DNA from 3 places in the Peribacillus sp. NPDC060253 genome. Region 3 is predicted to be linked to each of the others. Evidence: riboswitches for the same ligand, from Rfam matches in the RefSeq annotation. Region 3 holds a riboswitch; each other region holds the start of a gene.

Region 1 (2,762 bases), on a different contig from region 3:
TTGTGGTTCCATCTACCTGAGAGATTTGTTCCAAGGGTCTTTTTGGAACTTGCTCCTTCGGTGGCTTGTGTCGCATTGCACTCTCCCACAACTGTCATCCGCTTATTCAATTTGGTAAATTTAGAATAGTAGTTGTGGCTAATTATGTCAAGCATTTTTGAAAGCGCTAACAAAACTATTCTAAAATAATCTTTTTCTCATCAAAATATGATCATTCAGATATCTTAATGGTTGCTTATTAATGCGGGCAGATTGCCACTTAATTTCCCGCTGCCTTCCTCTGATTCGAATGATCTACCTCCGTTTTCCGCATCTTATAAATCGCAATCAGCATAATAAACCAAATAGGAGTTACGAACAAGGCAACACGAGTATCCTCCGAAAGGGCAAGCACAACAAGTACGAACACTAGGAAAGCAAGGATCAAATAATTAGAAATTGGATAAAGTGGTAATTTAAATTTGTTCATTTTCGCTAGATCTGGCCTTGTTTTGCGGTATTTTAAATGACTGATGACAGTAACTCCCCAAATAAAAATGAAACATACTGTAGAAATACTTGTAATTAACGTAAATACTCCTTCTGGCATTAAATAGTTCAATACAACGGAAATTAGAATGACGACAGTTGAAAAGGCCAATGCATTGGCAGGTACTTTACGGGCATTAAGTTTTGCAAATGGCACAGGTGCATTTTTATCTTTGGCAAGTGAGTATACCATCCGGCTTGTACTGAAGATTGCGCTATTACATGCTGAAGCAGCTGATGTTAGGACGACAAAATTGACGATACCAGCAGCCGCAGCGATACCAACAGCCACGAATACTTGGACGAATGGGCTTTCCGATGGGATGATTGCGTTCCACGGATAAACACTCATAATGACAATAAGTGCGCCAATGTAGAAAATTATTATCCGAATAGGAATATTATTGATTGCTTTTGGGATAACTTTTTCTGGATTTTCTGTCTCACCAGCTGTAAGTCCTACAAGTTCAATACCAACAAACGCAAACACTACCATCTGGAATGAGAGGATAAAGCCATTTATTCCATTTGGGAACATTCCTTCGTGGCTCCATAGATTCGTGAAACTGGCTACGCCTGAATCTGTGGAAAAGCCTTTAATAATCATGAAAATACCGATAACAATTAGTGCTAGAATAGCGATGACTTTAATTAATGCGAACCAGAATTCCATTTCGCCAAAAAGTTTTACGGTTGCAAGATTCATAAATAGCAAAATGACAAGCGCAAATAATCCTGGCATCCACTGTGGTACAGAGGGAAACCAATACTGGGTATAAAGACCAACTGCTGTTAAGTCTGCCATTGCAATTGAAATCCAGCAAAACCAGTAGGTCCACCCAGTTATAAATGCTGCCATATTACCTAAATATTCTCTTACAAAGTCAACAAAAGAATGATAGTTCAAATTGGATAAGAGTAATTCTCCAAGTGCGCGCATGATTAAAAAGCAAATGACGCCTGTAATCATGTAAGCAAATAAAATTGATGGTCCTGCTAAATGAATAGATTTTCCTGCCCCAAGAAATAATCCCGTTCCGATTGCCCCACCAATAGCGATGAGTTGTACATGTCTGTTTTTTAGGCCTCTCTCTAACTTTTGTTCCTGCATGCGATTTCCCACTTTCTAGTTTTATAGGCTATTTATGATTTTTTCCTGACTAAAGGGTCAATCCTTCAATGGGTTAAATAATTAGGTACTGGGAGAATGACCCCACTCGTGTAAGCGCTTTCTTTAATAGGTGCAAGATATAGATTTTTTTCATAACAGATTCATATTCTGTTCCTTTTTAAATTTTTTTCTAATCTGCCAATCTTGCGAAAAAACATAGTGCATTAATCGTTGAATTCAATAGATTGACTCTTTTTTTAACAAATTTCAATGCATACTCCTCTCTTTTTCCTTTTTTTTATCTTTCCAAATACAAAAAAGGACAAAGGAAAGATAGGGGGGTCTTCCTATCTTCCTCTGTCCTTTTACCTGAGAGTTTAACTCCTTCGGTGGCCTGTGGCTCTCTCCAGAGACGCGTCCAATTGTAGTCCTTTTACCTGAGAGATTAGTTCCCTGCTTTTTAGGGTTTGCTCCTTCGGTGCTAAACAACGTTTAGTCTCTCCCACAATCATCATCCGCTGATATAAAGTTGCTTTAATAGTTGTATCTTAACGGGTTTTAATGGAAATTACAATAACTATCTGAAAAATGCTTATTTTCTGAAATTTAAACATAGACGATATCGATTTTTCTGACAGTTCATAAATTAGAAGTTATTAACTTACAAAATCAAATTTGTTGAATCGTAGGTGCAAACCGACCCACTTTTGAACGGATGCTGAGAAAAACGAAGGATTTAGGCATTTTTGTCCATTGAAAATACTTCTAAATCTAAAGATGGGAAAGGATATAATGTCTATATTTTTAACACAATTGATGTATGGAAAAAGAGAAAATTGAAGTATTGCGAGACTCGCGAGAATCCTTGCAGCAGTATGGATTGCTTAGAGGCACCCTCCTTCTCTTCTTTAGCAACTTCCTCTTTGTCCCAACCACTTGCTATATTAGCAATGAGGATAATGGCTAGAACCCATACCCACCACTTCTTTGGCTTCTTTAGCTTGATTTTCTTTTCCTTACTCATTTTAGTTCATACCCCCTTTACAGTTCAGACGGACGATTGTAAACAGAAATAGAATAACCTCGACTTTCAATATTTAACGCTAGACTTTTACCCATTACG
Region 2 (11,079 bases), on a different contig from region 3:
AATACCTTGGCTTTTTTCGTTTCCCAATCTATTTCAACGATGTAACCGAGACCCCGTGCCGGGAATTTCGGATCTTCCTTAATCGTCAACACGACGAAATCTCCTGCCGAGAGCGTGACTTTTTCAGTATCCTTAAAAGAATAGCGGTCAAGCATGACTAGACGGGACACTCCCTTATGCGTCATTTTCATATCAGCCGTTACAGGGTGTACCTGGGGAAATAAAGAAATATCCTTATTCAACCTTTCTAGATCAACCTTTAAAGCTTCTTTTATTACAACCGACATAATTCCCTCTCCTTTATATGTTTCAAGATCCGTTCTTGCCGCCGCAAAAATCTATATGTAGCCTTACATGTCCGTTTCGCTTAACAAGTATCCTAAATTTATCATAGCGAAACTCAAAAATCAACATATAGTGTCACTTTAAATATTTAAACCACTATATATTGTGTTTGAGTTGAATAACTTTTAATTTTGTCAAACGATAAATCAATTAATATAGTTAGCAAAAGGGAGGAAAATGTCGATTTACAATAATTTTTCATCAGATTTCAACTAATTTGGACCTTGCTTTTTCCCCATCCCTTTTAGGGCTTATCCCTGCAAGGAATAGCTTATTGGTCAAACAAATCTGAAAAATTTTTTATTTTCCATTCTAATCACTCTGCTTTTTCTATCTCATGAAATTCCATTCATCGCTTTCATATTTGCTTTCAGCAATGGCTTTCACTTCCAACAATTGCTGTTCAGTGAGGACATATGGCTCTAAATCGATCGATAGTCCATCGGCAAAACCTTTTTCAAAAGCAGCTTTCGCTTCCGGGATGGAAATCTTTCTACCGGCAATGTCATTTATCGCCACAGCTTTGTTCCTTAAGTTTTTTTGCATTCTTTCTTTAACCCTGTCATTCGAGAATTTAAATACGCTAAATAGCTTTTCCTCATTAAGATCAAGTAAAATGGCCCCGTGCTGAAGGATGACGCCCTTTTGCCTGGTTTGCGCACTGCCAGCAACCTTTCTACCCTCAACGACCAGTTCATACCAGCTTGGAGCGTCAAAGCAGACGGATGATTTGGGTGCTTTTAAAGCCGCTTTCTCCTGCTCGGTTCGAGGCACGGCAAAATAAGCATCCAATCCAAGGTTCCTGAACCCCATTAATATTCCTTCCGATATGACCCGATATGCCTCAGTAACGGTAGTTGGCATTCCCGGATAGGATTCTGGAACGATTACGCTATATGTCAATTCATGTTCGTGCAGTACTGCTCGTCCTCCAGTTGGCCTGCGAACAAAACCAAGGCCCTGCCTTTTGACCTCTTCCAAATCAATTTCCGCTTCTGCCTTTTGAAAATAACCAATCGACAATGTCGCTGGATCCCAACCGTAAAAGCGTATGATTGGCGGAATTTCCCCTTTGCTTTGCCAATTTAAAAGGGCCTCGTCCAGCGCCATATTAAAAGCCGGTGAACAATACCCAGAATCTATAAATCCCCATTTTACTTTTGTCATCCTTACCCCTCATTTCAAATAGACTGTTTTTCCCCCAAAAAAACTCACATGTAGTAGTTTAACAGACTTTAACACTCTAAAAAAGAAAGTGCTATTAAGTCGATAGAGAATTTGATGAAAATTCTTTTTGATTATTAAGTAAAGCAATTATATAATAAGTATTGTCTGTATTCGTTAAGGTAGAAGGGAGTTTTTATGTTTGGAACTATTATATACACTGCTCATCGTCGTAGGAGCGGTTATTGTGTATTCACTTTTTAATTGGTACCGCCAGCGTAAAATCGTTAAAACATTATCACAGGACGAATTTATCGCTAACTACAGAAAAGTGCAACTAATCGATGTGCGGGAACCGAATGATTTTGATAATGGTCATATCTTAGGCGCAAGAAACATCCCTATGACGCAAATGAAAACCCGCTTGGTCGAAATCAGGCCGGACAAGCCTGTATACTTGTACGCTCAAAGCGAAATCATCAGCGGAAGAGCTGCAGCCATGCTATACAAAAAGGGCTACAGGGAACTATTTCATCTAAAGGGCGGTTTCAAAATGTGGACCGGGAAAATCAAAGCAAAGAAATAAGACCCCATCGCATGGGCTCTTTTTAATTAAAATGCCTTCATGTAAAAAAATGAAAGTTAGCTCATCGACTTTGATGAATTCTTTCACAAAATACATAACATGAAAAAAATCCCGCCGGCAGGCAGGGATTTTTTCATGTAGGCTATCAGGTTAGACTTGATAACGCAGAACCGGTTTTCTTGCTGCTAGAGTTTCATCAAGCCGCTTTATAACGGTTGTATGTGGAGCTTCCTGAACGACTTCCGGAGTTTCCTCCACTTCTTTGGCTATCTGGATCATTGCGTCGACGAAAGCGTCAAGTGTTTCTTTTGACTCCGTTTCAGTCGGTTCTATCATCATTCCTTCTTCCACGTTCAACGGGAAGTAAATGGTTGGCGGATGATAACCGAAATCAAGCAGCCTTTTGGCTATGTCGAGAGTCCTGACCCCCAATTTCTTTTGGCGACGTCCGCTTAATACGAATTCATGCTTACAATGGCGATTATATGGTAAGTCAAAAAATGGTTCTAACCTTCGCATCATATAATTGGCATTGATGACAGCATTCTCGGTGACGGCTTTAAGACCATCAGGACCCATTGAACGAATATACGTATATGCCCTTACATTTATTCCGAAATTTCCATAATAAGGTTTTACCCTGCCGATGGATTGCGGGCGATCATAATCCAGTACAAATTGCTCATCTTGTTTGACCACCTGTGGTTTAGGCAAGTAGGGAATCAAATCCGCCTTTACCCCAACAGGGCCAGAACCCGGACCGCCGCCGCCATGCGGGCCTGTGAACGTTTTATGGAGATTTAAGTGAACCACATCAAAGCCCATGTCACCCGGGCGGGCTTTCGAAAGAACTGCATTCAGATTGGCTCCGTCATAATAAAGCTTCCCACCAGCATCATGGACAAGTTGTGCCATTTCCAAAATGTTCTCTTCAAACAATCCCAGCGTATTTGGATTCGTCAGCATCAATGCCGCCGTATCCGATCCCACCACACGCTTTAAATCTTCAAGGTCGACTAATCCATTTTCATCGGATTTCACTGTTATCGTTTCAAGTCCGGCAACAGTGGCAGAAGCTGGATTCGTACCATGTGCAGAATCAGGTACAATCACTTTCGTCCGTGCTGTATCACCATTCGCCTCGTGAAAAGCACGAATCATCATTAGCCCTGTCCATTCACCATGAGCACCTGCTGCAGGCTGCAGCGTCACTTGATCCATCCCTGTGATTTCCGTTAAATGTTCCTGTAAATCAAACAAAAGCTCCAAAGCTCCCTGAACAGTAGTCGGATCTTGATATGGATGGATATGGGCAAAACCGTTAAAACGGGCCACATTTTCATTTATTTTCGGATTATATTTCATCGTGCATGAACCAAGCGGATAAAAACCCGAATCCACCCCATGATTACGTTTGGAGAGTGCCGTATAGTGACGCATGATATCCAGTTCAGATACTTCAGGAAGCTGTGCCTCTTCTTTACGGATGTAGTCGGCAGGAAGAATTTCTTCGAGCGGAATAGTTGCCACATCCATTTCTGGCAGACTGTATCCGATTCGACCGGATGTACTGATTTCAAAAATGAGTGATTGATCTTGATCTTGATTATTCATGTTGATCCCCCAATTCCTGCGCAAGTGCATCAATTTCTTCTTTTGTTCTAAGTTCCGTTACTGCGACAAGCATATGGTCTTTCAGCTCAGGATAAACGGTACCTAAATCAAAGCCGCCGATCATTCCTTTTTCAAATAAGTTTTTATTGATTTCTGAAAACGAAGAAGGAAGTTTAATCACAAATTCATTAAACGATGGACCATCAAACATCAGTTCTATCCCTTTTTCCTTAATAGCTTTTTTTGCATAATGTGCTTTTTGAATATTTTGCACGGCCATTTCTTTGACTCCCTTTTTCCCAAGCGCGGTCATTGCAACAGAAGCTGCCAAGGCATTCAAAGCTTGGTTGGAACAAATATTGGACGTGGCCTTATCACGGCGAATATGCTGTTCACGTGCTTGGAGCGTCAGCACAAATCCCCTTTTTCCATCTTCATCCACCGTTTGACCGACGAGACGGCCCGGCACTTTGCGAACAAGTTTATTCGTGACTGCAAAATATCCACAATGGGGGCCACCAAAAGCAGCTGGAATGCCGAATGGCTGGGCATCTCCTGTTACGATATCTGCGCCGAGTGTACCTGGTGATGTCAAGGCTCCCAGTGCAAGCGGGTTACTGGAAACGATAAACATGGACTTAACGCCATGAATGATTTCTTCCATTTCGTTCAATGGTTCGATGCGTCCAAAAAAGTTAGGATATTGCACAATCACTCCCGCAACGTCCTCATTGGCCAATTCCCTTAAAGCAGCCATATCCGTCACACCGTCTTTATAAGGAATTTCGATCACTTCAACGCGTTGGCCTTTTGCATAGGTCTTCACGACTTCCCTCGATTCAGGGTGTACTGCTCCTGAAATGAGAATCTTTTTACGGCGTGTATGGCCTGAAGCTAGCATGGCTGCTTCAGCTAGCGCCGTTCCTCCGTCATACATGGAGGAATTGGCTACATCCATTCCCGTCAATTCACAGATCATCGTTTGATATTCAAAGATGGCCTGCAGCTCCCCCTGTGAAATTTCAGGCTGATAGGGTGTATAAGCCGTATAAAATTCAGAACGTGAAAGAACATGATCGACGATGACTGGTGCATAATGGTCATACACACCCGCGCCAAGGAATGATGCATAGTTTTTAAGATCCGCATTCTTGGCAGCAAGCTTCGATAATTCTTTCATTAGTGCAGGCTCTGATTTAGCTTGTTTGATGTCATATTCTCTTTGAAAGCGAACACTTTCAGGGATATCATTGAAAAGGTCTTCAACAGTAGGTACCCCTATCACTTCTAACATTTCTTTTTTATCTTGCTCTGTCATGGGTAAATAACGATGTTTCATCTAATGACCATTCCCCTCTATTTACGTGGTTTTTTATAAAAAGGTGTTTGTATGATAACGGCTTTCAATCGTTTGGAACGGATTTCCACTTCGACTTCGGCATCCAGTACCGAAAATTCCTTATCGATAAGTACCAATCCAACATTTTTCTTCAATGTTGGAGATTGGGTACCAGTGGTGACCTCGCCAATGACTTTGTCTCCGCTGTAAACCTTATAACCATGACGAGGAATGCCACGGTCAATCATTTCAATTCCTACAAGCTTGCGAGAAGTCCCGTTCTCCTTTTGCTCAGCAAGAACTGCTTTTCCGAAAAAGTCAGCTTCCTTATCCACTTTAACCGCAAAGCCAATCCCGGCCTCTATTGGGGTGATGTCCGCTGAAAGCTCCTGCCCATAAAGCGGCAGTTTTGCTTCAAAACGCAGGGTATCACGGGCACCTAAACCTATCGGTTGTATCCCCTCTTCCTTGCCAGCATCAAGAATTGCCTTCCAAAGGGCCGGGCCATTTTCACTGCGGCTATATATTTCAAAACCATCTTCACCCGTATATCCAGTACGGGATACCATCGTGGAGATACCATTTATCATGACATTTTCCTTGAACTTGAAAAATCCAATTTCACTTAAGGCAGTATTTTCTGATAGTTTTTGCAATATCTTTTCTGCAGATGGTCCTTGAAGTGCTAGCTGTGTATAGTCACTCGATACATTCGTAATTTGGACATCTTCCGAAAGATTAGCTTGCAGCCAATTGAAATCTTTTTCTGTATTCGCTGCATTGACTACTAGCAGGTAATCATCCTCAGCCCTTTTATAAACGATGAGATCGTCTACCGTGCCTCCGTTTTCATAACACATAGCCGTATATTGGGCACCACCCTGTTGCAGCTTTGATACATCATTGGTCATCATCTTCTGTAAAAAAGAAAGGCTTCCAGGACCCTTAACATCCACTTCCCCCATATGGGAAACATCGAATAAACCCGCTTTAGTACGTACGGCTTCATGTTCATCCTTGATACCCGAAAATTGGACAGGAAGTTCCCAGCCGCCAAAATCAATCGTTTTCCCTCCGCATTCACGATAAACCTCAAATAGTGGTGTTCTTTTTAAATTGGTCAAAAAATGACCCCCCTCGGATTTTTTAAAATTTAAATCGGCTTCAAAAAGCTTCTTGTCATACCCATCAGAAATCCTGAGTCATGATGTAAAAAAAGCACAAAAAAGGACAGAGAAAGCCCGTTTGAGCTTTTTCTCTGTCCTGAAACCTGAAAGTTTACCTATATAATAGGTTTTCCCCTTTGGTGGCCATCCCAATACGGGCGGCGCTCTCCAGAGTTGCGTCCAATAAGAGTTCTTTTGCCTGAGAGATTCACTGCTAAGTTTGCTCCTTCGGCGCTACATCCGTAGTCTCTCCCCTTATCTTCACCCGCATATAAATGTCTACCAATGAAAGCAAGTGAATCACTCCCAACCATTAGTAAAGCATCGGAAGCATTTAAAGACCCCACACTCCAAAAACTTTCCGGAACCAATTGAATGATCTCCTTCAGTTATCATGGATAAAGCAGGAGCCTATAGCTCATACTAAGAGCACGCGAACTGCAAAATCGAGATAAAACGATTCATTTTTAGCGTTTGTAAATTAGAATTTTCTAAATATACTTATATCCTACCCTAAGAAACTTATCTCTGCAATATCTTTTGAAGATAAATATTTTTCTTACTTTACATATGTAATGTTCGGATTTTGACCTTATATTAAGGAATTTATGATTTAAGAGGGAGTTATTTCTATGAAAATCAATATATCCTTCAATTCTGAATGGAATGACGAGTTTCTACAAAAGATTGAGAATGATGGTCCATGGGGAAATTGGGAGCTGTATAAGCTGGCTGTTCAAATGGAGGAAAATCTCATCATCCCAGATTTTGAAGGTTTACAGGCGCCCAAGCACCTTCCGCAGTTAACCCCGCTTCCCCACCAATTGGAAGCAGCAAAACAAGTAGTGGAAAAGATGAATGGCAAAGCCATATTAGCCGATGAGGTAGGGCTCGGAAAAACAATCGAGGCTGGCTTGATCCTAAAAGAGTATATGATTAGAGGCCTTGTAAAAAAAGTATTGATCCTTGTACCGGCCTCCCTTGTGACACAATGGGCTTTTGAATTGAATACCAAGTTTCATATTCCAGCAGTCGTTCAGCGAAAAAGTTATGTTTGGGACTCCTGCGATGTGGTCATTTCATCCATAGATACAGCGAAACGCGCTCCACATCGTGATATTATTTTCAATCAGGAATATGACTTCATCATTATTGACGAAGCTCACAAACTTAAAAATAATAAGACGAAGAATTATGAGTTCGTCCAAAATCTGAAAAAGAAATTTTGTTTGCTCCTGACAGCAACTCCGATTCAAAATAAAGTAGAAGAAATTTTTCATCTTGTTTCGTTATTGAAACCAGGACACTTGGGAAATGCCTCACTCTTTTCAGAAAAATATAAAGGGAAAGGAAGGAACATAATTGAAGATGAACACCTAAAGGAACTGGTCAACACTGTTATGATTCGAAATCGGCGGGCCGATACTGGTATTGAATGGACAAAAAGGCATGTGGAAACGATCACCATTGAATTTTCCCCAACTGAACAGGCCTTGTACGACGCCGTTTCCCAATTCAAGCCGATTTCGGATGGATCAAAAGGTAGCGCCTTTTCGGCTCTCACCCTCCAAAGGGAAGCATGCAGCAGCAGAGAGGCGGTTTTTTATACATTAAAGAATATGAAAGCTAAATACGAACAACCTTCGCCTGACTTTTTGGCAAAGCTTGATGATTTATTTACTAAAGTGAATGAAACGGTTCAGAATTCCAAGGCTGAAAAAGCCTTGGAACTGATCAAGAAAATTGATGACAAAGTGATTATCTTTACCGAATACCGGGCCACTCAGCTATATCTGCAATGGTATCTACAACAAAATGGAATTTCCTCAGTCCCTTTCCGAGGCGGTTTTAAGCGTGGAAAGAAAGACTGGATGCGAGAATTATTCCAAAAGAATATACAGGTACTAATTGCAACAGAAGCTGGCGGGGAAGGAATAAATCTTCAGTTTTGTCATCACTTGATTAATTTTGACCTGCCATGGAACCCCATGAGACTTGAGCAAAGAATTGGGCGGATTCATCGGCTTGGTCAGGAAGAAGATGTGATGATTTATAACTTTGCCACGAAAAATACAGTGGAAGAACATATTATGAAGTTACTTTACGAAAAAATTAATTTATTTGAAAAAGTAATTGGTGAATTGGATGATATCCTAACCAAACTGGATATTAGCAACATTGAAGAATATTTAATTGATGTGGTCGGTGAATCCAAGACAGAGGGCGAAATGAAAATCAAGATGGATAATTTTTCGTCGTTAATTCAATTCGCTCAATCGATGAAAGAAGGTGAGGTCCATGCAGCAACAGGAAATTCATGATTTTTTACTAACATACTTTAATGCCAATGATTGTGAAATACTAGAAAATACACCAGCCCACCTAACAGTCCAATTGACGATCGAAATGGATAAAGAATTAATGAACCGTCCCTTTTATTGGCACTATCTAGAAAAAACAGGTGGCATTCCGAATCCAGCCAAGATTACTTTCATTACCAATCCAGAACAAGCTCCACCAGATTTGAAGGGAGAAATGATTCATTTTGGATCTCCTCGCCTACATCAGATCATTCAATCAACAAAAAAGCTTGCAGGGTATACTCGGCTTTTTGAGAATACAACTCAATCAAAAGGTGGGAATAATCCATTGTACCCCTGGCTAACCATGAATGTGAAGATATCTTATCAATGCGATCGTAAAAAAGATACCTTTATGTCGATCGGATTGAATTTAATCTCAGGCGAGATCATGGAAGGTTTTCACCATCGGGTTTTACCGGTTAAGGTCACCCCAAAAATACCGGATTACTCCTATACACTTTCACCGCTAATCATGCCAAAGAGTGGATTGGCAAGACTGGATACATACATCAGAAGAAGTTTCGAAGGGGATGACCATTCTTGGGCGGAAGAAGCCATATTGCGCTGGCAGAATGACTTGAATTTATTGGAGCATTTTTACAAAGATATGGATGAAAAAAGTGACAGCTATTATACCGAAAAAGAGGCATTAAAAGCGCAATATGAACCGAACATTAGAATCTCCATCATTAACGGAGGATTATTTTACCTTTCAGATAGAGCGTTGGGATAGGTAAACGTTGCATAATAAAAAAAACAGATGTCCTAGGATCAGGACATCTGTTTTATTTTTTGATATTATTCCTTACGAACATCGACAAAGCGAAAGGGACAATGCCAAACCAATGGGATATACCATGATTTTTATCCTCTTTTCTATGTCGGCGCTTTTCTTTACGTTCTTTTTTAGTCAGATTGAAATATTCAACAAGCTGTTGAGTCAGATATTTAATATAAGCATTTGTAGACATATAACATCACCCTATGCAAAGTATGCCCGGTATACGCCACTTTTATCCCTCATGTGTTTCATAAACACATCCCTCACCCTTCAGGCTCTTTTAATATGAGTAAACTAAGACTGTTGGCCTAGAACATCACACAGCCTGTTTTTCTATCCATTCTATCACTCTCCCCACTTCTGTATCGTACTGAATGATGACCCTGCCCACTCGGTCATTTATAGTTGTGGAAGTAAATTCAATATAAACATAAGGTCCATCCTGTTTCGTCAAGGAATACCGCACCACACCATTTGGGTATGAAATCTCCCCTTGAGTGATCTTGGGGATTTCTCCTACCCACTCTGCTGTCACATCCTTTACGGCAAGATGGACAAGATGATCTGCCACCAACGATTCTTCCACTTCTTTATAAAATTTTTTATCGATGATAAATTGATCGATCATTAATATCGTGAACATGATAAAAACACTCGCTACAATCATGACCATCGGGAAAACGACTCCTTTTTGATTATTCATCGACTTTCTTCTCATTTCTAAGAAAAGGATGAAATCTTCGACTGAAAGTAGTCCCTGCTTTATCCGTTATATGGATAACAATGAAACTGCCATCCTTTTTTACCTGGAATTCCGAAATATTTTGCAAGATGACCTCATGTCCCATACCATTCACACGCCTGCGGACCATATCTTCATATTGCTCAATGGATGATAATTGTTCGCCCGATAGCAAATATAATTTATTTCCCATTACATCCTGAACTTTAGAACTCCTGACCTCCTGCTGCATTTGCATAGTAAAGACCTCCCACTCTTTAGGGTGCAATTTCTCGCTTGACCCAATCTGGGTGTGAATGATTGAAAAAAGCTGTAAGACAAATAGAGATGTCGTCATTAAAATCATTAAAGAAAAAAGCATTTCGATCATTGTAAAGCCATCATTTTTTCGCAGCATCACAAATGGATTCACTTTTACCTGATGCATCTTCATAACGTACACACCCTTCAATCATTCCCGGTAATTCCCCGTTGTCCTTCCAAATCAATACATACGATCTTTTTTGGATAATGATTTCCTGTTCAAGTGCTTGAATTTCCCCATCCACGAATGCCGTCAATCTTTCATATAGTAAATGATGGGCCTCTGTCCTTATGACAACATTTTCCCGATGTATCATTAACTCCTCAAGAATCGGTAAAATGGAAAGGATTAAGAAAATACAAACAGAAAAGGCTGCTATCAGCTCAAGGTAGACATATCCCTTACAATTTCTCAATCCTGAACCTCCCCTTACCGATATTGAGCACCAATTTGTAATTTCCTTTTGAAGTGTCAATCGTCAGCGTTCCGGCTTTTGAAGCATTTCCATATTGATTGAAATGAAAGCTAAACCCTAATGTGCCACTTAAAAAGTGTATATCCTTTGGAATCTTTCTCTCTAGAACGATTCCATCATAAAATGATGAAACGGTATAAATCTTGTTCGTATTATCAAAATGGAGGTAAACTAAGCTTTCATGGCTGATGGCATACTGT
Region 3 (11,079 bases):
GACAAGGAGTGAGTGGGATGGGGTGGATTGAATCGATCCAAAAGGCCCTTGACTATATCGAGGAGCACTTATTGGATGACCTGACAATCGAGAATATTTCCTGGGAAGCGAATGCCTCCGCTTTTCACTTTCAACGGACGTTCACCATCTTAACGGATATATCCGTTGGTGAATATATCCGGCGCCGAAGATTGACCTTGGCGGCGCAGGAGATATCAAGCACAAATGGCAAGGTTATTGATTTAGCCTACAAGTATGGCTACGACACTCCCGAGGCCTTCTCAAAAGCTTTTCGAAGGCAGCATGGAGTATCTCCAAGTGAAGCCCGGAAGTATATGGGGAAGCTGAAATTCTATGAACGCCTGGTGATACAGGTGATTTTGAAAGGGGAAAAACCGATGAAATACAATATCCTTGAAAGAGATTCTTTTCAATTGATTGGGATCAAGCAAGAGTTTTCTTTGGTTAATGAAGGAAATTTGGTTGGGATTCCGAAGTTGTGGGAGAAAGTGAATGCGGATGGAACGAGCGACAAATTAGAGCAGCTGAACAATGGCCAAATAGTTGGATTGCTCGGTGTGTGTGTCGATAAGAGGGCAGAGGAAAAAAATGAAACGATGGATTATTGGATAGCTGCAGAGTATGCCGGGAAAGTACCCGAAGAGTTTTCAACCCTTACGATACCGGCTTCCAAGTGGGTTGCATTTGAAGTTCACGGACCTATGCCTGATGCCATTCAAAAAGCGTGGAAGCAAATTTTTTCCGAATGGTTTCCTACAAGTGGTTATGAACATGCCGGAATTCCTGAACTGGAAGTATACACGAATGATGACGCTTCAAACCCTGATTATTACTCAGAAATTTGGATTCCTATTAAAAATAGATAAGTTTAAATGCATTTCGCTTGTAGGGTGGGTTATTCTGTTTCCCTACAAGCTTTTTGCGGTTTGATTGTACATAATCGTTTTCCCTTTTACCTTGATGAATGCATTATTCTAGAATGGCAGGCATGATTGGTTCGTCAAGGGAGAGTCACAATCCATCTTCAAAAATATAAGAGAGCACCTTCATGGCTTGATTCACGGATTCGACCGTGACACTCGCCTTTTCTGATAATTCCTTTAAGGCATGGTGATGGGATTCGGGGCGGATCAAAATAAGCGGTTTACCGAGTGAAACGGCAGTGCTTGCGTCCATGGCGGTATTCCATTGTTTATATTTCTCGCCAAACAGAGCAACGACCAGGTCAGCTTTTTTCATCAAAAGACCTGTCCGCAAATTATTAATTTGGGAAGCGGCCGTATCCTTTTGAATCGGGTTCGGTTGTTCACCAAGAATATCTTCACCGATATGATCGGATCGTTCATGGTTCTCCATCGGACCGACAAATTCTAACGGTAGCTTCAAGGCAGCGGCCTTATCTCTCAACTCACTTCTCCAATTTGAATGGATTTCCCCAGCAAGATAAACGGTTAATTTCATGGTTTTCCTCCTCTGAATTTAAATTGCTTTCATTGTATCATGTTTTGAGAAAATGGATGAATTTCATAAATAAGGATAATAGTATGCATAAGAGAGTAAAAGTGACGGCTGGAGGAATGACAATGGCTTTATCGAATAAAAAATTTCTTATTATATTTCTGATATTGAGCAGTTTGATTGTGGGCTGCTCCAGTATCGATAGACAAACAAAAAAAGCAGAGAAGGCCGCAGAATTGGCATTTCGAAACGATGAAAAACAGCCCAATATTGAGGCAGGGCTTATTCAGGTATATATGCCAAAGGGTTTTAAAGTAGTGGAAGAACATGATAATAATTTGATTTTACAAAAAGGTGATAAGATTTATATATTATTTGTCAATCCTAATGAAAAGGAAGACAGCTCCGTCTTATTTTTGGCGATAAAGGAACAAGATGATCAATATGTGGTGCTGCATTCATTTCAAAATGATGATAAGTTCGGTTTTATCTCGATTAAAGAGTCACCGAATGAAAAGTATGAGCTAGCAGTGGGGATCGGTGGAGTCAAGTTGACAACGGAAACGGATAAGGACCATTTAAAAACCGATGCGAAACAAATGATGGAAGTCGTTTCATCTGTGCCGCAAAAATAAGTAAAAGTGCTGTCGTTCAACCAATCCGTATTAATGGTTGATTTCTAGAGAGTCTGGTATGATGGGATTATAAAACCTAAGATATCATTTAGAGCAGGAGGAATATTCAAATGGAAAATTTACAAACTGTGGAGCAATATGATGCATTAAAAAATGAAGGCAAACATATTTTTCTTTTTTCAGCAACATGGTGTGGAGATTGCCGTGTAATCGAACCGATCATGCCCGAGATTGAAACGAAATTTCCGGATTTTACATTCATTTATGTAGATCGAGATGAATTCATCGATGTGTGTGCAGCTAATGATGTATTCGGTATACCAAGTTTCATTGCTTATGATAATGGCAAAGAGCTAGGCAGATTCGTGAGCAAGGATCGCAAAACACAAGAACAAATTGAGGAATTCATTCAATCACTATAATCAATTTCCCCTTCTCGCTGGGGATTTTTCAATGAAGAGGAGGGTCAAACATGAAAATGGACAGCACGAAGCTGAAAAATATCTTGAAGGATCGTTTAAAAGATGATAACCGATCATTCAAATTCGATAGCAAGCAAGATACGTTACGGGTGGAAAATGTGAAAACCGGGAAGGGGATCACCATCGAGTTGCCTCCTGTACTTGCTAACTATGAAAACGTGCAGGAAAAAGCCATCGATGAGGTTGCCTATTACGTGGAAGAGGCCTTGAATGTAATGGGCGGAGAACACAGCATGGTAGGCAAGGAGAAATCCATTTTCCCTGTCATCCGTTCGACTTCCTTTCCAATGGAATCAGAAGAAGGAAATCCTTTTTTATTCGATGAGCATACGGCTGAAACCCGGATACTTTACGCACTCGATTTGGGGAAGACCTACCGTTTGATTGATGAAAAGATGATTCAACGGGAAAATTGGCAGGGTGAAAGGATCCGTGAAATTGCCCTTTTCAATGCCCGGTCCCTTTCCACTGAAATGAAGTCGGATATCGTTGCCGGTAATAAATTTTACTTTTTAAACACCAATGATGGATATGATGCTAGCCGAATTCTTAACGACTCCTGGCTTCGGGACATGAAGGACAAGATGGAGGGGACCATGGCGGTGGCCATTCCGCATCAGGATGTCATCATCATTGCCGATGTGAAGAACGATACGGGATATGATATTCTGGCACAAATGGCCATGAGCTTCTTTGCGAGCGGTCATGTACCGATAACGGCTCTATCATTCCTTTACGAAGAAAATGAGTTGGAGCCCATCTTCATTATGGGTAAAAACAAAAAGCGTGAACAATGAATCATTGAAAAACATAGGACCGTGTCAGCATGGAAAAGTTCCAGCTTGGCAGTGGTCCTTTATTTATGGAGTACTATGTGCAAGTTTAGTAGAGTTAGAAGTTTTCAGGTCCATATGTTCAATGAAAAGGAAGCGTGAGTGACAAAGCAGCAAGGAATTTTTTTTTTACAGCCGTAAGTAATCATAATTCCGAGAGGGATATCTCCGGAATGTTCTGTTTAATGGTGTTGAAATTTATTTTAGTATGGGTGATAATATAGTTAGATTATTTTGAAAATAGAGATTATTGCTGATGGTGAATAGGGACTGGTATGAGTTTCAGTCTGAATTGGTTCACGATTTTAAAAAACTGAATATTTAAATTATATAGCGGATGAATGTTGTGGGAGAGTGCAAAATATAATGCCACCGAAGGAGCAAGTTCCAAAAATCACCCTTGGATCAAATCTCTCAGGTAAATGGAACCGCAACTGGACGCAACTCTGGAGAGCGCGTATGAAACATGATGCCACCAAAGGGGAAATCTCCAGAAAATAAAATGGAGTTAAACTCTCAGGTAAAAAGGACAGAGAAGGGGAGCAGTAAGTTTACGCAACCCTTTTCTGTCCTTTTTTGGCGTGCAAAAAAGAATGGGGCCAGCTTTATTTGGCTTCTGACAGGCAGGCGTGCAGCGAAACGAAGCCTTCCATTTCGAAAGGCCTTCCTGATCAAAAACTTATATTGAAATAAAGGGGGAAAATATTTTGAAAAATCAATTAATGAACATGCTTGAAGCCCGTAAAGAGGAAATGGTTCAAATCCGCCGTCATTTACATGAGAATCCCGAGCTTTCCTTCAAAGAAGAGAAAACAGCACAATATATCATTGATTTTTATAAGGGTAAAGATGTGGACATTCAAACGAATGCAGGAAATGGATTAGGGGTCATCGTAACGATCGAAGGCGGGAAACCAGGGAAAACGATAGGTCTACGAGCCGATTTCGATGCATTGCCGATTACAGAAGAAACGGAGGTTCCGTTCCGATCAACAAATGAAGGTGTCATGCACGCCTGCGGACACGATGGCCATACCGCTTATTTATTGGTCCTGGCAGACTGCCTAGTAGAGTTAAAAGATTCCCTTTCCGGTACCATTAAAATCATTCATCAACATGCAGAAGAAACACCCCCTGGAGGTGCAAAAAGTATTATGGAATCAGGGGTTCTGGATGAACTGGATGCTGTTTTTGGCATTCATTTATTCCCGACATATCCAGCTGGGGAAATTGGATATCGCAGCGGCTTTTCGATGGCTGGAAGGACCTACTTCAAATTGGAAATAAAAGGCATGGGCGGCCATGGTTCATCCCCGCATATGGCCAATGACGCAATTGTAGCAGGTGCCCATTTCGTCACAGCCGTGCAAACCGTTATCAGCCGCCGCTTGAACCCTTTTGATATGGGCGTGGTTACGATCGGTTCTTTTGATGGAAAAGGTAGTTTTAATGTCATTAAAGATTGTATAGAAATAGAAGGGGATGTCCGTTACATGACAGCAGAGACACAAAAGCTGATAGATAAGGAAGTCCACCGGATCGTTAAAGGGATAGAAACGGAATTTGGTGTTCAGTGTGAACTTTCGTATGTGCCTGATTATCCACCGTTATATAATGACCCTGAACTGACTGGATTCGTGAAAAATAGCCTTGAAAGTATGAACGACAAAGATATTAAGAAGGTCATGGAATTTCCGATGTTCTCAGGTTCGGAAGATTTTTCGTATTATGCAGAAAAGATTCCTGGCTGCTTCTTTTACATCGGCTGTAAACCAAAAGGGGTGGAAAGGGCTTATTTCAATCACCATCCTAAATTCGATATAGATGAAGATGCCCTATTGATCGCTGCCAAATCAGTCGCACAAGTTGTATGCAGCTTTGGTGAATCGGAATAGTCAAAATGGCCCTTTCTTAGCAAAAAAAACGCTGGAACCCACAAAACACCGTTCGGTTTAAACGAACGGTGTTTTATAAGTTTCAGCAGTTATATGAATGCCACCGGCGATTTCGTATAGGGTGATGGCATGTGTTACGGACGTCTCTAATAGTTGCATGGAAACTTAATCTCTTTGTAAACGCGATTTAACAGCGGTGTTTTATTTAAATAGTAGACTAGGGACTAAAGTTATTTCGCGGCGGATAGGTTTAAACTCTTTTCAGAAGGGGTTTAGTAGGGTAGGAGTTAGGCGAAAAACGTAGAGTTGGTAAAGAATCGGAAAAAAATGTACATACAAATCCCAATTTAGCTTAAATTTTCTCGATATTTTAAAAATAACTGGTAGAATTAGTTACATAACTACAGATGTAGAAAGAGTGATAGGTTTGAAATGGCTAAATAAGATGAAAAAATGGTTCCAAGCAGAGGAAATTATTGAAATTGAAGAAATTATTATAGATGAACCGCTTGATGAAGAAACATTAAGGAATATGGATTTTTCGAAGATTTCTAAGGAAAAGAAAGAAGAAATAAAAGTTTATAATCAAACAGTGGAAAAAATGTCCCAGACAAAAGATCCGGATACAAAAATCCTGTTTCAATATCCAAAAGGAGAGTTCAAGTTTCCTCTCATTCCCGACAGGGAGCATAACAAAAGAAGCCCTAGGGAAAGAAAGAAAGAAGATCGCGAACCAAAGCAGGGAAACATGACCAAAGAAACGAGAAGGCCAGTGAGGGAGCCTGAACCAAAACGGGGAAGCACGAATCGGGAGCCTGAACCAAAAAGGAGAAGCACGAATCGGGATTCAAACCCAAAAATAGTCCCGTCGAATACTCCATTCCGCCCAACGGAAATCCCTTCACCTATTTATGGATTTCGCCGTCCGGAAAAAAAGATCGTCCCTTCTGAAAAAATTGTCGAATATGAATTAGAAAGCACACTGCCTGTTCTTAAAAAAGAAGAACTTCATAATGATATTCCAGCATCAATCCCTGAAGTTCCAACAGCCTATGAGGAATTGAAGATAGAACCATCCGTTCTTGTACCAGAACAAGTGGAAGAAAAAAGAGAAGGGTCGGAGATACCCGCTTTCTTTCGTGAAAATTCCATTGAGGCGGCACCTGAAGAACCAGTAAGCGAGCCCGCTGAACTAATAACAAAGCAAGTGGAAGAAAAAAAGGCTTATGAACACGATCATGATGATTTTGGACGAGAAGTCGCTGTATCCATAATGGAACAGGTTGAAGATGCACCGCCTGAAGCTATAGAGGTTCCTAGGGAAACCGCGGTACTATCACCTCAACCGATGAGTCATGCAAGTGAATCATCATCTGTGATACCGGATGAACAGCCTAAACCAACGAAAAAACATATCCCTTTTAATGTGATGATGCTTAAGCAAGATCGAAAAAGAAACGAGTTCTTGAATAAAATGATCCCGGAAAAAAAAAGCCTTAATGCCGAAAGGGGAATAGTTTCACTTGAAAAGGAACCTCTAATTAATGCTGATGAAGCGGAGGCAGGACAAGCGAAACCAACCATTCCTGAAGGGCAGACGGAGGAAGGCAAGGGTATGTTGAAAGATGGAACTCCTGTCACTCCAGAACCCGTAAACTTTACGGAAACCAACTATGTTTCCGAAAAGGTCGCCAAGCCCGAAAATGCTGTTGAAGCCAATATCGGTTCGAACCCGGTCCATGAAACTTCCATTTCTGAAAGTGGTAATCGTGGTGCAGCCTTCTCCAAAGCAGAAGGGAGACAGAGTGCAGCCCCAGAATCTTTTGGTTCCCTGGAAGTCGATGATAATCCATACTATGTGTTTCCAAATATTGAGTTGTTGACACCTCCTACTTATGCTGTGCATGATGATGAGTGGCTCGAGGAACAAACTTTATTACTGGATGAGACGTTGAAAAATTTTAATGTCCGTGCAAAAGTTGTCAATGTCACTCAAGGGCCGGCAGTGACTCGTTTCGAAGTGCATCCGGAACCGGGAGTGAAGGTGAATAAAGTGACAAACCTGATGGATGACATCAAATTAAGCCTTGCCGCCCAGGATATGCGGATGGAAGCGCCGATACCGGGTAAACATACAATTGGGATTGAGATTCCGAATAGGAAAAGCAAGCCGGTATTTTTGCGAGAGGTTTTGGAAAGTACTGAATTTCAAGAGCATGAATCACCTCTTGCAGTGGCACTCGGCCTTGATATATCAGGGCAGCCTATTATCACGGATTTGAGAAAAATGCCTCATGGATTGATTGCCGGACAAACGGGATCAGGGAAAAGTGTCTGTATCAACACCATGCTGGTCAGCTTGCTTTATAAGGCGACGCCTCAGGAGTTGAAATTACTATTAATCGATCCGAAAATGGTCGAGCTTGCCCCGTATAATCGAATCCCGCATTTGGTCAGTCCGGTCATAACCGATGTAAAGGCCGCTACGGCTGCGTTGAAATGGGCGGTAGAGGAAATGGAACGACGCTATGAATTGTTTGTACATGCCGGTGTCCGTGATATCAGCCGCTTTAATGACCAAGCGGAAAAAGCCGGTCAATATTCGAACAAGCTGCCCTATATCCTGGTGATCATCGATGAGCTTGCGGATCTAATGATGATGTCCCCGGCTGATGTTGAGGAGGCGATCTGTCGCATTGCTCAAAAAGCCCGGGCCTGTGGCATTCATTTAATTGTAGCCACTCAGAGACCTTCAGTCGATGTCATCACTGGATTGATCAAGGCAAATATCCCGACAAGGATCGCGTTCTCTGTTTCTTCCCAGGTCGACTCGCGCACGATTATCGATAGTGGGGGAGCAGAAAAGCTGTTAGGAAGAGGAGATATGTTATTTGCTGAAAACGGTTCATCAAAAACGGTTCGTTTGCAAGGAACTTTTGTAAGCGACGAAGAAATAGATCAAGTCGTCAACCACGTGAAATTGGAGCAGCAACCGAAGTATCTTTTTGAACAGGAAGACTTACTGAATAGGGCCCAGGTCACTGAAGAAGCGGATGAACTGTTTTTCGAGGCTTGTGAATTTGTCGTGAGCCAGCAGGCTGCATCTGCATCAAGCGTCCAAAGGCGCTTCAGAGTCGGTTATAACCGTGCAGCGCGTCTAATAGAAATGATGGAGCAGCAGGGAGTCGTATCTGAATCCAGAGGATCAAGACCCAGGGATGTTTTGATTACAGAAGAAGAACTGGAATTTTTAGATGGTAATTAAGAGAACCGATTAAAAGGAAATTGTATATAATGTGAAAGGGTGAAAACCCGTTGTTATCACCTTAATGGACGGAAAAGCCAATGATTTGATAAATTGGCATCTGCCTGACATGGATGTATGAATAAAAAAGTGATATAATAGTTATTTGTTGATGAATGATTGAAAATATAAGCATTAAACCTATGAAGAAATTGCGTTTCTAACAAGTCTCGTAAAGAAAAACAAATAAAAGATGACGTCATATACTGTCATACAGGTAGACGATTGGTGGAGGTTCGCTTTATGACTGCTTACCATTTTGTGGGAATTAAAGGGTCGGGTATGAGTGCTCTTGCACAAATACTGCATGATATGAATATTGAAGTGCAGGGTTCTGACTACGAAAAAGAATTTTTTACACAATTGGCATTAGAAAAAGCCGGGATTAACATCCTTCCTTTCAATGAGGAAAATATACAACCTGGAATGACCATCATTGCAGGAAATGCGTTTCCGGATAGTCACCCGGAAATCGTGAGGGCAAATGAACTTGGTTTGCCGATCATCCGTTATCACCGTTTCCTTGGTGATTTCATGAAAAACTTTATCAGTGTGGCGGTTACGGGAGCGCATGGAAAAACATCAACGACCGGATTACTTGCACATGTAATGGGTGGCGCTAAACCGACATCCTTTCTGATTGGGGATGGAACGGGTAAAGGAATCGTGAATTCCGATTACTTCGTATTCGAAGCATGTGAATATCGCCGTCATTTCCTTTCTTATTATCCGGATTATGCAATCATGACGAATATTGATTTTGATCACCCCGATTATTACGCAAATGTCGAAGACGTGTTCGAGGCATTCCAAGCAATGGCCCTTCAAGTCAACAAAGGCATTATTGCGTGCGGTGATGATGAGCATTTACCACATATTCAGGCGAAAGTACCGGTTATTTTTTACGGATTTGCAGAAGGAAATGATTTTCAAGCGAAAAATGTTTCCGTCTCTCCGGATGGCACTACTTTCGATGTGCATGTAAGAAACAATTACTATGATACATTTACTATCCCTACTTTTGGAAAGCATAATGTATTGAATGCACTTGGTGTCATTGCACTTTGTAAATATGAAAACTTGGATACGGAAGCTGTGAAAGCCCAATTGCGCACTTTTGGCGGAGTTAAACGCCGGTTCTCCGAAAAGGAAATCGGAAGTCAGATCATCATTGATGATTATGCGCATCATCCGACTGAAATCTCAGCAACTGTTGATTCAGCGCGTCAAAAATATCCGGAGCGTGAGGTTGTTGCGGTATTCCAGCCGCATACTTTCTCGAGAACGCAAGCATTCCTGGATGAATTCGCCGACAGTTTGAATTTGGCCGACAAAGTATACTTATGTGAAATTTTTGGATCTGCTCGTGAACATCAAGGGAAATTATCGATTGAAGACCTTCAAGATAAAATTCCTGGTGCCGAGCTGATTACGGAGAACACAACATCAATATTGCAAAATCATGAAAACAGTGTCGTGTTATTCATGGGTGCGGGGGACATTCAAAAGTTCCAAGCTGCCTACGAGCATTCACTGCAGGTAAAATAAAAAAACGATCGATCCCGTTTAGTGGGTCGGTCGTTTTTTTATCGGTATTTAATAAAAAAAACCAGCCGCATATTTAGTATGCTGCCGGTTTTTTCGTTATTTTAAATTTTCTGGATTTAAATTTTCCAGTTCCGGTAAAACGAAACGTCCGTCCTTACGTATCAAGACGTCATCAAAATGGATTTCCCCTCCGCCATATTCAGGGCGTTGAATATTGACCAGGTCCCAGTGAATGTCTGAATGGTTTCCGTTAAAGGCATCATCATAGCATTGTCCGGGAGTGAAATGAAAACTTCCATCAATTTTTTCATCAAAGAGGATATCTTGCATCGGGTGTAGAATATAAGGATTTACACCAATTGCAAATTCACCGACATATCGTGCTCCTTCATCAGTATCAAAAATTTTGTTAATGCGTTCCGTATCATTCGCAACTGCTTCAACGATTTTTCCATCCTTGAATGTTAACTTCACGTTTTCAAAAGTAAAACCCTGATAAGGGGATGGAGTATTATACGAAATCACTCCATTGATGGAATCTTTCACAGGAGCCGTATATACTTCACCGTCAGGAATGTTCAGCTCACCTGCACATTTGATGGCTTTAATGTCCTTGATGGAGAAGGTTAGGTCCGTACCGGGCCCAGTTAAGCGGACCTTATCCGTTTTATCCATCAATTCAACAAGGCTGTCCATGGCTTTGCTCATTTTGCCATAGTCGAGGTTGCAGACTTCGAAATAAAAGTCTTCGAAAGCTTCTGTACTCATTTTGGCTAATTGGGCCATGGAAGTTGTCGGGTAGCGAAGGACGACCCATTTTGTTTTTGGCACGCGGATATTTCTATGTACTTTACCGACTGTTTGTCCATGAATCGTCATTTTCTCTGGAGGGACATCGGATTG

What was found. A riboswitch is a leader RNA that binds a small molecule or an ion and turns the genes downstream of it on or off. The one in region 3 is predicted to bind glycine.
Region 1: another riboswitch for glycine. It lies ahead of ACFWE9_RS21700 (amino acid permease); the one in region 3 lies ahead of ACFWE9_RS02725 (M20 family metallopeptidase).
Region 2: another riboswitch for glycine. It lies ahead of gcvT (glycine cleavage system aminomethyltransferase GcvT); the one in region 3 lies ahead of ACFWE9_RS02725 (M20 family metallopeptidase).

Annotation. Positions count from the first base shown of each region.
Region 1 is NZ_JBHXAS010000115.1:11,431-14,192, forward strand. Features, by position in the region: gene ACFWE9_RS21700 (amino acid permease) at 260-1,639, opposite strand; glycine riboswitch at 1,995-2,051, opposite strand; glycine riboswitch at 2,055-2,154, opposite strand; gene ACFWE9_RS21705 (hypothetical protein) at 2,436-2,663, opposite strand; partial or broken gene ACFWE9_RS21710 (NAD(P)-binding domain-containing protein) at 2,690-2,762, opposite strand, start outside.
Region 2 is NZ_JBHXAS010000002.1:106,709-117,787, forward strand. Features, by position in the region: gene ACFWE9_RS01265 (vitamin B12-dependent ribonucleotide reductase) at 1-287, opposite strand, end outside; gene ACFWE9_RS01270 (lipoate--protein ligase family protein) at 676-1,512, opposite strand; gene ACFWE9_RS01275 (rhodanese-like domain-containing protein) at 1,712-2,095, shown strand; gene gcvPB (aminomethyl-transferring glycine dehydrogenase subunit GcvPB) at 2,246-3,709, opposite strand; gene gcvPA (aminomethyl-transferring glycine dehydrogenase subunit GcvPA) at 3,702-5,048, opposite strand; gene gcvT (glycine cleavage system aminomethyltransferase GcvT) at 5,066-6,172, opposite strand; glycine riboswitch at 6,305-6,388, opposite strand; glycine riboswitch at 6,392-6,479, opposite strand; gene ACFWE9_RS01295 (DEAD/DEAH box helicase) at 6,847-8,535, shown strand; gene ACFWE9_RS01300 (YqhG family protein) at 8,513-9,310, shown strand; gene ACFWE9_RS01305 (YqzE family protein) at 9,363-9,548, opposite strand; gene comGG (competence type IV pilus minor pilin ComGG) at 9,675-10,061, opposite strand; gene comGF (competence type IV pilus minor pilin ComGF) at 10,054-10,533, opposite strand; gene ACFWE9_RS01320 (hypothetical protein) at 10,481-10,819, opposite strand; gene comGD (competence type IV pilus minor pilin ComGD) at 10,806-11,079, opposite strand, start outside.
Region 3 is NZ_JBHXAS010000005.1:57,350-68,428, forward strand. Features, by position in the region: gene ACFWE9_RS02700 (AraC family transcriptional regulator) at 18-887, shown strand; gene ACFWE9_RS02705 (YtoQ family protein) at 1,033-1,482, opposite strand; gene ACFWE9_RS02710 (hypothetical protein) at 1,566-2,114, shown strand; gene ACFWE9_RS02715 (thioredoxin family protein) at 2,225-2,536, shown strand; gene ACFWE9_RS02720 (DUF1444 domain-containing protein) at 2,587-3,393, shown strand; glycine riboswitch at 3,767-3,870, shown strand; gene ACFWE9_RS02725 (M20 family metallopeptidase) at 4,137-5,324, shown strand; gene ACFWE9_RS02730 (DNA translocase FtsK) at 5,926-8,589, shown strand; gene murC (UDP-N-acetylmuramate--L-alanine ligase) at 8,872-10,176, shown strand; gene ACFWE9_RS02740 (aminopeptidase) at 10,273-11,079, opposite strand, start outside.